DNA from 2 places in the Streptomyces sp. NPDC026301 genome. Region 1 is predicted to be linked to the other one. Evidence: riboswitches for the same ligand, from Rfam matches in the RefSeq annotation. Region 1 holds a riboswitch; the other holds the start of a gene.
The links. A riboswitch is a leader RNA that binds a small molecule or an ion and turns the genes downstream of it on or off. The one in region 1 is predicted to bind cobalamin.
Positions count from the first base shown of each region.

Region 1 (5,847 bases):
TACCGCTGGCCTGGGACGCGGTGGTCACGCTGACCGCGAGCTGGCAGAAGGTGTTCTCCGGCGACCCGAAGGTGGGGTTCTTCACGCAGCGCGGGGTCTATCAGGACGCGATCGACGCCGGGAAGGTGCTGCCGCCCGCGAAGACGATGGACGACATGCACACGGTCGTCACCAACTCCACGGTGGACGGGGTGCTGTCGGCGGTACTGGCCCTGCTGATCGTGGTGGTGATCGCCGACGCGGCCCGCATGTGCATACGCCACCTCCGCACGCCGGACGCGACCCCGCTGCACGAAGCCCCGTACGTCGCCTCGCGCCTCGTCGCCCCGGCCGGCCTGATGGCCACACCGGAGGAGAAGGCGGAGCTGGCGGCGGCCGGGAACGCGGAGGCGAGGAGGTGAGCGGCCCGGCACGGACGGCACACGGAACGCCCCGGTGGGCGGCCGGGATGGCCCGGTGGGCGGGCACGGCGGCTGGGTGGGGGCGCGGGGTCCGGTGGGTGGCCACGGTGGCCCGGTGGGGGCGCGGGGTCCGGTGGTACGTACGGGAGTTGACCGGCGAGTCGGCGTACGACCGGTACGTCGAGCATCTCCGCCGGCACGCCCCGGACGCCCCGGTGCCCACCCGCGCCGAGTTCGAGCGCCGCAGGACGGACGCGCAGGAGGCCGACCCCCGCTCGGGCTTCCGCTGCTGCTGAGCGGGGGGGCGGCTGAGGAGGAGGCGGTGGGGGTGGGGTGGGGGCGGGGGGGAGCCCCCCCGAAGCGCAGCCCCCACGCCGCCCCGCCCCCTCCCGCCCCCGCCACCCAAACCGTTTCCGTACCGATATGCGGACAGCTGGTGACGGCGGGAGCTTTGGGCGCTTAGATTTCCTGGCCTTACATATGTGATCGCCAGGGATGGAGCAGCGGATATGTCAGAGCCAGCCGAAACACCCCGTTCCGGGCCGATCGTCACGCCCACGCGCGTGGTGGCCGGCCTCTGCCTGCTCGCTCCGTTCGTGGCGATGCTCTGGGTGAGTTCGTACGCGAAGGTCGAACCGACGCTGATCGGCATCCCGTTCTTCTACTGGTACCAGATGCTGTGGGTGCTGATCTCGACGGCGCTGACGATGACCGCGTACAAGCTCGTGCAGCGTGAGCAGCGCGGGCTTCGCGCCCGTAAGGACGGTGCGTCGAAGTGATGACCACGGCAACGAACTTCCTGGCCACCTCGGTCGCCCCGGCCACCCCGACCATCCCGGCCGGAAGCGCGCTCGCGGCGGACGCGACCGGCGGCGTGAACGGCATCGCGCTGGCCGTCTTCATCTTCTTCTTCATCGCCGTGACGGTCATGGGCTTCCTGGCCGCCCGCTGGCGCAGGGCCGACCAGTCCGACAACCTCGACGAGTGGGGCCTGGGCGGCCGCAGCTTCGGTACGTGGGTGACGTGGTTCCTGCTGGGCGGCGACCTCTACACCGCGTACACCTTCGTCGCCGTGCCCGCGGCGATCTACGCGGCGGGGGCGGCCGGCTTCTTCGCCGTGCCGTACACGATCCTCGTCTACCCGTTGATCTTCACGTTCCTGCCGCGGCTGTGGTCGGTGTCGCACAAGCACGGGTACGTCACCACCTCGGACTTCGTGCGCGGCCGCTTCGGCTCCAAGGCCCTGTCGCTGGCCGTCGCGCTCACCGGCATCCTCGCCACGATGCCGTACATCGCGCTGCAACTCGTGGGCATCCAGGCGGTCCTGGACGTGATGGGCGTCGGCGGCGGCGAGAGCACGAACTGGTTCATCAAGGACCTGCCGCTGCTGATCGCCTTCGGCGTGCTGGCCGCGTACACCTACTCCTCCGGGCTGCGCGCGCCCGCGCTGATCGCGTTCGTCAAGGACGGCCTGATCTACCTCGTCATCGCGGTGGCGATCATCTACATCCCGATCAAGCTGGGCGGCTTCGAGCACATCTTCCACACGGCGGGCGACGCCTTCGCGCAGACGAACCCGGCCACCGGCAAGCCGCGCGGCGAGCTGGCGAGCGGCCCCAACGCGCAGTGGGCGTACGGGACGCTGGCGCTCGGCTCGGCGCTGGCGCTGTTCATGTACCCGCACTCGATCACGGCCACGCTCTCCTCGCGCAGCCGTAACGTGATCCGCCGCAACACCACCATCCTGCCGCTGTACTCGCTGATGCTCGGCCTGCTCGCGCTGCTGGGCTTCATGGCGATCGCGGCCGGGATCAAGGTGCAGAACGGGCAGCTGGCGATCCCGCAGCTGTTCGAGAACATGTTCCCCGACTGGTTCACGGGCGTGGCGTTCGCCGCGATCGGCATCGGCGCGCTGGTGCCCGCCGCGATCATGTCGATCGCCGCGGCGAACCTCTTCACCCGCAACATCTACAAGGACTTCCTCAAGCCGGGCGCCACGCCCGCGCAGGAGCACAAGGTCGCCAAGCTGGTGTCGCTGCTGGTGAAGGTCGGCGCGCTGGCGTTCGTCCTGACGATGGACAAGACGGTGGCGATCAACTTCCAGCTGCTGGGCGGCATCTGGATCCTGCAGACCATGCCGGCGCTGGTGGGCGGCCTGTTCACCCGCTGGTTCCACCGCTGGGCGCTGCTCGCCGGCTGGGCGGTCGGCATGGTGTACGGCACGGTCGCGGCGTACGGCGTGGCGAGCCCCACGCAGAAGCACTTCGGCGGCTCGAACGCGGAGATCCCCGGGATCGGCGAGATCGGCTACATCGGCCTGACCGCGTTCGTGCTCAACGTCCTGGTGACGGTGGTCCTGACGGTCGTCCTGCGGGCCGTGAAGGCCCCTGCCGGCATCGACGAGACCTCGCCCGAGGACTACACGGCGGACGCCGGTGACAAGGGCGTCCAGGTGGACCTGCCGCCGGCCACGGCGGGCGCCGCCCACTAGGTCGTGACCGCAGAGTCCCGCCTGAGCTCATGACGGCCGACGGGCCGCCGGTGGAAACCGGCGGCCCGTTGTCGTACCCCCGGTGCACACTGAGCGCATGGATCCCATGGACATCGTGGTCAGGCGGATACGTACGGAGGAGCACGCGTGGCTGGGCGAGATCACGGCCCAGGCGTATCTCGGTGACGGGCTGCTCGACTTCGGGGAGGACGACGGCTATCTGCCCCTGCTGCGGGACGTGGCGCGGCGGGCCGCCGAGGCGGAGGTGCTGGTGGCCGTGGCGGACGGCGAGGTGCTGGGCGGGGTGACGTTCGTGCCGGCGGGCGGTCCGTGGGCGGACATCGCGCGGCCGGGCGAGGCGGAGTTCCGGATGCTGGCGGTCGCGAAGGAGGCACGCGGCAGAGGCGCGGGCGAGGCGCTGGTGCGCGCGTGTCTGGAACGTGCGCGGGAGACCGAGGGCTGCGCACGTCTCGTGCTGTCCTCCCAGCGCTCGATGCTCAGCGCGCACCGCATCTACCGTCGCCTGGGGTTCACGCGGACCCCGGACCGCGACTGGCATCCGATACCGGACGCCGGCCCGCTGCTGACGTTCGCCCGGGAGCTGACGCCTTCGCAGGGGTGACCATCCGTGCGTACGGCTGCACGGACAGCAGCGTCGCGACACAAGATATGGGAACGCTCGCGCGGGGCGACACAAGATGTATGCTCGTGCTCGCTGTCGCCGCAGGGGAATCCGGTGCGAATCCGGAACTGTCCCGCAACGGTGTGCTGAGTGGGCATTTGTGCCGCGCTCGCCGAGTCCGAGGACCTGCCGACGGTACGTCCGTATCCGTTCCGGTGCGGGCGTCGAGACGTCCGGGCTCCGTGGGATGGGCCGGTGGACGCTGCGTGGTGTGCCCGCGTGCCCGGCAGGGCTCCGGCGCGGCTGCCCGTACGCCTCCGACCGCCCTCCCCCGGCCCCAGCCGAGTGAGGAGAGCACAAGGTGACCATCGCGCCAGCGGAGTCAGCACAAGAGGCGCAGGCGGCACAGGAGAAGCGGGCGGCACAGGAGGCGCGGGCGACGACCGCGCGGCCCGACGACGGCCCCGGTACGGCCCTGCTGCGCACCCTGACCGACCTCACCGCCGACCTGCCGGCCACCGACCCGGGCAAGGTCGCCGCGGCCGCGCTGCGCGGCCGGCACGCCGGCTCGGACGCGGCGGAGCTGCGCGAGCTGGCGATGGAGGCCGCGGCCGGGCTGATCGGCGATGAGCCGCAGTACTCCAAGCTGGCCGCCCGGCTGCTGACCGCCGCGGTCGCCGAGGAGGCCGCGAGCCAGGGCGCGACGGGCTTCGCCGCCTCGGTCGCCACGGGGCACCGCGAGGGTCTGATCGCCGACGGCACGGCGGAGTTCGTCCGGACGCACGCCGCCACGCTGGACGCGCTGGTCGAGGCGGCCCTCCAGGACGGCGCCGACGACCGCTTCGGCTACTTCGGCCTGCGCACGGTCTACTCCCGCTACCTCCTCCGGCACCCGATCACCCGCAAGGTCATCGAGACCCCGCAGCACTTCCTGCTGCGCGTGGCCTGCGGCCTGGCCGAGGACCACTCGGACCGCGCCGTCCAGGACGTCGCCGCGCTGTACGCGCTGACCAGCACGCTCTCCTACCTGCCCTCCTCCCCCACGCTCTTCAACTCCGGCACCCGCCACCCGCAGATGTCCTCCTGCTATCTGCTGGACTCGCCGCTGGACGAGCTGGACTCGATCTACGACCGCTACCACCAGGTCGCGCGCCTCTCGAAGCACGCGGGCGGCATCGGCCTCTCGTACTCCCGGGTGCGCGCCCGCGGTTCGCTGATCCGCGGCACCAACGGGCACTCCAACGGCATCGTGCCGTTCCTGCGGACCCTCGACGCGAGTGTCGCCGCGGTGAACCAGGGCGGCCGCCGCAAGGGCGCCGCCTGCGTGTATCTGGAGACCTGGCACGCGGACATCGAGGAGTTCCTGGAGCTGCGCGACAACACCGGTGAGGAGGCGCGGCGTACGCACAACCTGAACATCGCGCACTGGATCCCGGACGAGTTCATGCGCCGGGTCGAGGCGGACCAGGACTGGTCGCTGTTCTCGCCGGCGGACGCGCCGGAGCTGGTGGACCTGTGGGGCGCGGAGTTCGACGCCGCGTACCGGCAGGCGGAGGCCGACGGAAAAGCGATCAAGGCCGTCCCCGCGCGGACGCTGTACGCCCGCATGATGCGGACCCTGGCGCAGACCGGCAATGGCTGGATGACCTTCAAGGACGCCGCCAACCGCACCGCGAACCAGACCGCCGAGCCGGGCCGGGTCGTGCACTCCTCGAACCTGTGCACGGAGATCCTGGAGGTCACGGACGACGGCGAGACGGCCGTCTGCAACCTCGGCTCCGTCAACCTCGCCGCGCACCTGGGCGCGGACGGCGAGCTGGACTGGGCCAAGCTGGACGCCACGGTCCGGACGGCCGTCACCTTCCTCGACCGCGTCGTGGACATCAACTTCTACCCGACCGAGCAGGCCGGCGCGTCCAACTCCCGCTGGCGACCGGTGGGACTGGGCCTGATGGGCCTCCAGGACGTGTTCTTCCGGCTGCGCTTGCCGTTCGACTCCCCCGAGGCGCGCGAGCTGTCCACCCGTATCTCCGAGCGGATCATGCTCGCCGCGTACGAGGCGTCCGCCGACCTCGCCGAGCGGCACGGCCCGCACCCGAACTGGGCGGCGACCCGCACCGCCCGCGGCGTGCTGCACCCCGACCACTACCCCAATGCCGAGCCCCGCTGGGCCGACCGCTGGGCCGCGCTGCGCACCCGTATCGCGGCGACCGGCATGCGAAACTCACTCCTTCTGGCGATCGCCCCCACCGCGACCATCGCCTCCATCGCGGGCGTGTACGAGTGCATCGAGCCGCAGGTCTCCAACCTTTTCAAGCGCGAGACGCTGAGCG
Region 1 is NZ_JBVHPN010000009.1:164,520-170,366, reverse strand. It holds gene ACZ4MH_RS17915 (carbon starvation CstA family protein) at 1-401, shown strand, start outside; gene ACZ4MH_RS17910 (YbdD/YjiX family protein) at 449-697, shown strand; gene ACZ4MH_RS17905 (DUF3311 domain-containing protein) at 911-1,180, shown strand; gene mctP (monocarboxylate uptake permease MctP) at 1,276-2,892, shown strand; gene ACZ4MH_RS17895 (GNAT family N-acetyltransferase) at 2,999-3,514, shown strand; cobalamin riboswitch at 3,591-3,722, shown strand; gene ACZ4MH_RS17890 (ribonucleoside-diphosphate reductase subunit alpha) at 3,876-5,847, shown strand, end outside.

Region 2 (5,847 bases), on a different contig from region 1:
CCCAGGTGGGCCGGGGGTGTGTGGTGCGGCGGCCCAGCAGCGGGTGGTCGAGGCGGCCGAGCCGGAGCTGCGCGATGCCCTCGGGCTCGGCCCAGTACCGGTCCCGGCGCCAGGGGTAGCGGGGCAGCGGGACCACCCGGCCGCCCGGCTGGAGGGCGCCCCAGTCCAACTCCACGCCGAGCGTGTGCAGTTCGGCCAGGGTGCGGTGGAACCGTTCGACGTCGTCCTCCTGGCGGTGCATCGAGGCCAGCGTCCGGCCTTCGGTGCCCTTCCCCTCCAAACACTCGGCGATCGAGTGGCCCAGGACCGGGTGCGGCCCGATTTCCAGGAAGAGGCGGTGGCCGTCCTCGGCGAGCCGGTCGACGGCCGCCCGGAAGCGGACCGGCTCGCGGACGTTCTCCCACCAGTACGCGGCGTTCAACCCGCCTCCGGCCACGGCTTCCTGGCGTGCCGTCAGGTACAGCGGTAGCTCCGGCGGGCGCGGCTTGAGGTCCGCCAGCGCCGCCAGCAGCTCCTCCCTGATCGGGTCCATCCGCACGCTGTGGTACGGGACGTCGACCGCCAGGAAGCGGGCGAAGATCTGGTCCCGTTCCAGGTCGGAGGCGAGTCCGCGAAGTGCGTCCGCGTCTCCGGAAAGGGTCACGCCGTGGGGGCTGTTGACCGCCGCGACCGACACCCGGTCGCGCAGCGGGCGGACGCGGCGTGCCGCTTCGGCCTCGGTCAGCCCGACGGCGAGCATCGTGCCGGTGCCGGCCAGCCGGTGCTGGAGTCGGCTGCGGTGCAGGATGACCTTGACGGCGTCCGACAGGGTGTAGACCCCGGCTTCGTAGCACGCGGCGACCTCGCCGGTGCTGTGGCCGACCACGGCGTCGGGCCGGACGCCGTGGCTGCGCCAGAGCGCGGAAATGCCGGTCTGGAGCGCGAAGTTGGCCGGCTGCGCGAGCCAGGTCTCCCCCATCCTCGACGCGGCCTCGTCCTTGGCGAGTTCGTCCAGCAGGGACCAGCCGGCCTGCGCACGGATCTCGCGGTCGCACGCCTCGACGGCCGCGCGGTACACCGGTTCGGCCGTCAGCAGCCGGCGGCCCATGCCCCACCACTGCGGCCCCATACCGGTGAACACCCAGGCCGCGCCCCGGCGTTCGCGCTCGCGGCAGTGGCCCGTGACGACACCCGGATGCTGCTCGCCCCGCTCGTACGCGGCCAGCGCCTCGTCCAGCGAGTCGGGCGCCGCCGGTGAGTACGTCACCGCGAGCCGGTGCGCATGGTGTTCGCGGCGGTGGGCGAGGGTGTGGCCGACATCGGCGAGATCGGGCGGCGTGCCGTGCGCGCCGGAGAGCTCGGCGCGGAGACCGGCGGCGAGTGCGCGCAGGCCGTCCGGGTGGCGTGCGCTCAGCGGCAGGATCGTACGGCTGCGCTGCGGCGGTTCGGGCCGCGGGGCCGCCTCGGGGGCCGGTGCTTCTTCCAGCAGTACGTGGGCGTTGGTGCCGCCGAAGCCGAAGGAGTTGACGCCGGCCCGGGCCGGCCCGTCGTGCGCGGGCCAGTCGACCAGCCGGTCCGGGATCTCGAAGGGCAGCGTGGCCGCGTCGAGGGCCGGGTTGAGCCGCTCCAGGTTGAGGTGCGGCGGGATCTTCCCGTGCTTCAGGGACAGCACGGTCTTGATCAGCCCCGCGATGCCGGCGGCGGCCTCGGTGTGCCCGATGTTGGTCTTGACCGAGCCCACGTAGCACGGGGCGCCGGGCGGGCGGCCCGCGGACAGGACGCGGCCGAGCGCCCGGGCCTCGATCGGATCGCCGACGGGCGTGGAAGTACCGTGTGCCTCGACGTACTGCAGGCTGCCGGGCGCGACGCCCGCCTCGGCGCACACCTTCCGTACGAGGTCCACCTGGGCGTCCTCGCGCGGCACGGTGATGCCGTTGGTCCGCCCGTCCTGGTTCACCCCGCTGCCGAGCACCACGGCGTGCACCGGGTCGCCGTCGCGCACCGCGTCGGCCAGCCGTTTCAGTGCCACGACGGCGACGCCCTCGGCACGTACGTAGCCGTCGGCCGCCGCGTCGAAGGCGCGCGACCGGCCGTCGACGGAGAGGAAGCCGCCCTTGGTCTCGGCGATGGTGTACTGCGGCGCGCTGTGCAGCAGTGTGCCGCCGGCCAGCGCGAGGTCGGTCTCGCCGCGCAGCAGGCTCTGCCGGGCGAGGTGCAGGGCGACGAGGGAGGAGCTGCAGGCGGTGTCGAGGGAGACGCTGGGGCCGCGGAAGTCGAAGGCGTGCGAGACGCGGTTCGACACCATCGTCATCATGGTGCCGGTCGCGGTGTGTGCCGCCAGGAAGTCCGGGTCGGCGAAGTGCAGGATCTTGTAGTCCAGCGTGAACGCGCCGATGAACACGCCGATGTCGCGGCCCGCCAGGCCGGCCGGGCGCTGGCCGCCGTCCTCCAGGGCCTCCCAGGAGACCTCCAGGAGCTTGCGCTGCTGCGGGTCGAGGTGGGCGGCCTCGCGCGGGCTGATGCCGAAGAACGCCGGGTCGAATTCGTCGAAGCCGTCGATGTACCCGCCGCGGCCGCCGACCAGCCGCCCGGGCTTGGCCCGGTCCCGGCTGCCCAGGGTGGTGACGTCGTACCGGTCGGCCGGGGTCGGGACGATGCAGTCCCGGCCCTCGGCCAGGTTCCGCCAGAACGCCCGGTGGTCGTTGGCGTGGCCGGGCAGGCGGCAGCCGATGCCGATGATGGCGATCCGGTCACGGGCGGAATCAGGCATTTGACTCATAAGCGCACGATAAGGGGCGCGTGCGGCACATCTCGGCACTCTGCCTGACGACACGTCAGGTCAGCTTGTCGGACAGTCGGCCCGATACCCCCGACCTGTTCCGCGCGGGGCTGCCCGACGACACTCGGCACGGCGTACGCACACAGCGGGGGATGGCACGTGGACGGCGACAGGGCATAACCTGATCGCTGCAGCTGGTTCGCCCTGTCCGCCAGGCAGGCGCGTCGTAAGAGGGAACCCGGTGGGAATCCGGGACTGCCCCGCAGCGGTGAGCGGGAACGACCGCCGTCATACGCACTGGATCCGACCGGGTCCGGGAAGCGACGGCCAGTAGGTGTCTACCTTCGGGTGGACGTGCTCGTGAGTCCGAAGACCTGCCCGTTGCCCGCACGCGGCCCCCGTCGTGTGCGGTCCTTCCGGTGACCTCGAGGGCGGGTCGGCGTACAGCAGGGACGCGGCACACGAGTGCGTGGCGTCCCGTCCGCTGTGCACTCCCTTCGCGCTCTCGCCCGTCGCCGGGCGCTCGGAGACACGCTCGCGAAGGAGAGCAACGTGACCAGCAAGAACACCGCCACGGCCGTACGGGCCACCGTGTACGGCTATCCCCGGCAGGGGCCGGACCGGGAACTGAAGAAGGCGGTCGAGGGGTACTGGAAGGGCCGCGTCACCGCCGACGCGCTCCGGGAGACCGCCGCGGGACTGCGCCGCTCCGTCTGGGGGCAGCTGGCCGAGGCGGGCCTGCACGAGGTACCGACCGGCGACTTCTCGTACTACGACCACGTGCTGGACACCAGCGTCATGGTCGGCGCGATCCCCCGCCGGCACCGCGCCGCCGTCGAAACGGACGCCCTGGACGGGTACTTCGCCATGGCCCGCGGCACGCAGGACGCGGCGCCGCTGGAGATGACCAAGTGGTTCGACACCAACTACCACTACCTGGTGCCGGAGCTGGGCCCCGACACCGTCTTCGCCGCCGACTCCCGCAAGCAGGTCGCGGAGCTGAGCGAGGCCCGCGCGCTCGGCCACACCGCACGCCCCGTCCTGGTCGGCCCGGTCACCTATCTCCTGCTCGCCAAGCCGGCCCCCGGCGTGGACCCCGGCTTCGAGCCGCTGACCCTGCTCGACCGGCTGCTGCCCGTCTACGCCGAGGTCCTCGCCGACCTGCGCGCCGCCGGTGCCGAGTGGGTCCAGCTGGACGAACCGGCGCTCGTGCAGGACCGCACCCCGGCCGAACTGAACGCCGCGGCCCGCGCCTACCGCGACCTCGGCGCCCTCACCGACCGCCCGCAGCTCCTGGTCGCGACCTACTTCGGACGTCTCGGCGAGGCCCTGCCGGTACTGGCCAAGGCCCCCGTCGAGGGGCTGGCGCTGGACTTCACCGAGGCCGCGGCCGGCAATCTGGACGACCTGGCGGCGGCCGGCGGCCTGCCCGGCAAGCGGCTGATCGCGGGCGTCGTCAACGGCCGCAACGTGTGGATCGACGACCACGGGAAGTCACTCGCCACCCTCGGCACCCTGCTGGGCCTCGCCGACCGGGTGGACGTGGCGGCCTCCTGCTCGCTGCTGCACGTCCCGCTGGACGCGGCCGCCGAGCGCGACATCGACCCGCAGATCGCCCGCTGGCTCGCCTTCGCCCGGCAGAAGACCGCCGAGCTGGTCACCCTGGCCCGCGGGCTGACGCACGGCACCGGCATCATCGCCGCCGAACTGGCCGCCAACCGCGCCGACCTCGCCTCCCGTACCGGCGCCGCGCTCACCCACGACCCCGCCGTGCGCGCCCGCGCCGCGGCCGTCACCGCCGCCGACTGCCGGCGCTCCCAGCCCTACCCCGAGCGGTCCGCGGCCCAGCGCGCCCACCTCGGCCTGCCGCCGCTGCCGACCACCACCATCGGCTCCTTCCCGCAGACGTCCGCGCTGCGCACCGCACGCGCCGATCTGCGCGCGGGCCGGATCGACGAGGACGCGTACGAGGAGCGGATCGCGGCGGAGATCCGCGAGGTCGTCGCGTACCAGGAGAAGGCCGGGCTCGACGTCCTGGTGCACGGCGAGCCGGAACGCAACGACATGGTGCAGCACTTCGCCGAGCGGCTGACCGGCTACCTCGCCACCCGGCACGGCTGGGTCCAGTCCTACGGCACCCGCTACGTCCGCCCGCCGGTGCTGGCCGGCGACGTCTCCCGCCCGGAGCCGATGACGGTGCGCTGGACCCGGTACGCGCAGTCGCTCACCGGGCGGCCGGTCAAGGGCATGCTCACCGGTCCCGTCACGATGCTCGCCTGGTCCTTCGTCCGCGACGACCAGCCGCTCGCCGACACCGCGCGCCAGGTCGCGCTGGCGCTGCGCGACGAGGTGGCCGACCTGGAGGCGGCGGGCACCTCGGTTGTCCAGGTGGACGAGCCGGCGCTGCGCGAGACGCTCCCGCTGCGCGCCGCCGACCACGCCGCCTATCTGGCCTGGGCCACCGAGGCGTTCCGGCTCGCCACCGGCGGCGTGCGCCCCGACACCCAGATCCATACGCACATGTGCTACGCGGAATTCGGCGACATTCTCCCGGCCATCGACGACCTCGACGCCGACGTGATCAGCCTGGAGGCGGCCCGTTCCCACATGCGGGTGGCCGGTGAGCTGGCCGCCGCCGGTTATCCGCGCGAGGTCGGCCCGGGTGTGTACGACATCCACTCACCGCGCGTCCCGGACACCGACGAGATCGAGGCCCTGATCCGCGCGGCGCTGACGGCCGTCCCCGCGGAGCGGCTGTGGATCAACCCCGACTGCGGCCTGAAGACCCGGGGCTGGCCGGAGACGCGCACCTCACTGGAGAACCTGGTCGCGGCGGCCCATCGCGTCCGCCGGACGCGCACGGCGCGGGAGGACACCGCCTGACGCCTTCGAGGGCGCTGCCGGACTCAGCGATGCGCGCACCGACCTCGGTACCGGGGCGTGACTCGTGGGATGCTGGGGCCTCCATGGATCATGGCGAGCTTCGGGAGAGTACGGCAGCGTGATAGCAGCGACACGGCGGGCCTCCATCCGCACCTGGGACCGCTTCGCGGCGTCCGACCCGGGACTGCTGCGGCTGATGGCGGGGC
Region 2 is NZ_JBVHPN010000004.1:402,462-408,308, reverse strand. It holds gene ACZ4MH_RS09660 (amino acid adenylation domain-containing protein) at 1-2,758, opposite strand, end outside; cobalamin riboswitch at 2,937-3,154, shown strand; gene metE (5-methyltetrahydropteroyltriglutamate--homocysteine S-methyltransferase) at 3,311-5,641, shown strand; gene ACZ4MH_RS09650 (FUSC family protein) at 5,838-5,847, shown strand, end outside.
Region 2: linked by a shared signal. The riboswitch ahead of metE (5-methyltetrahydropteroyltriglutamate--homocysteine S-methyltransferase) and the one ahead of ACZ4MH_RS17890 (ribonucleoside-diphosphate reductase subunit alpha) in region 1 are both predicted to bind cobalamin.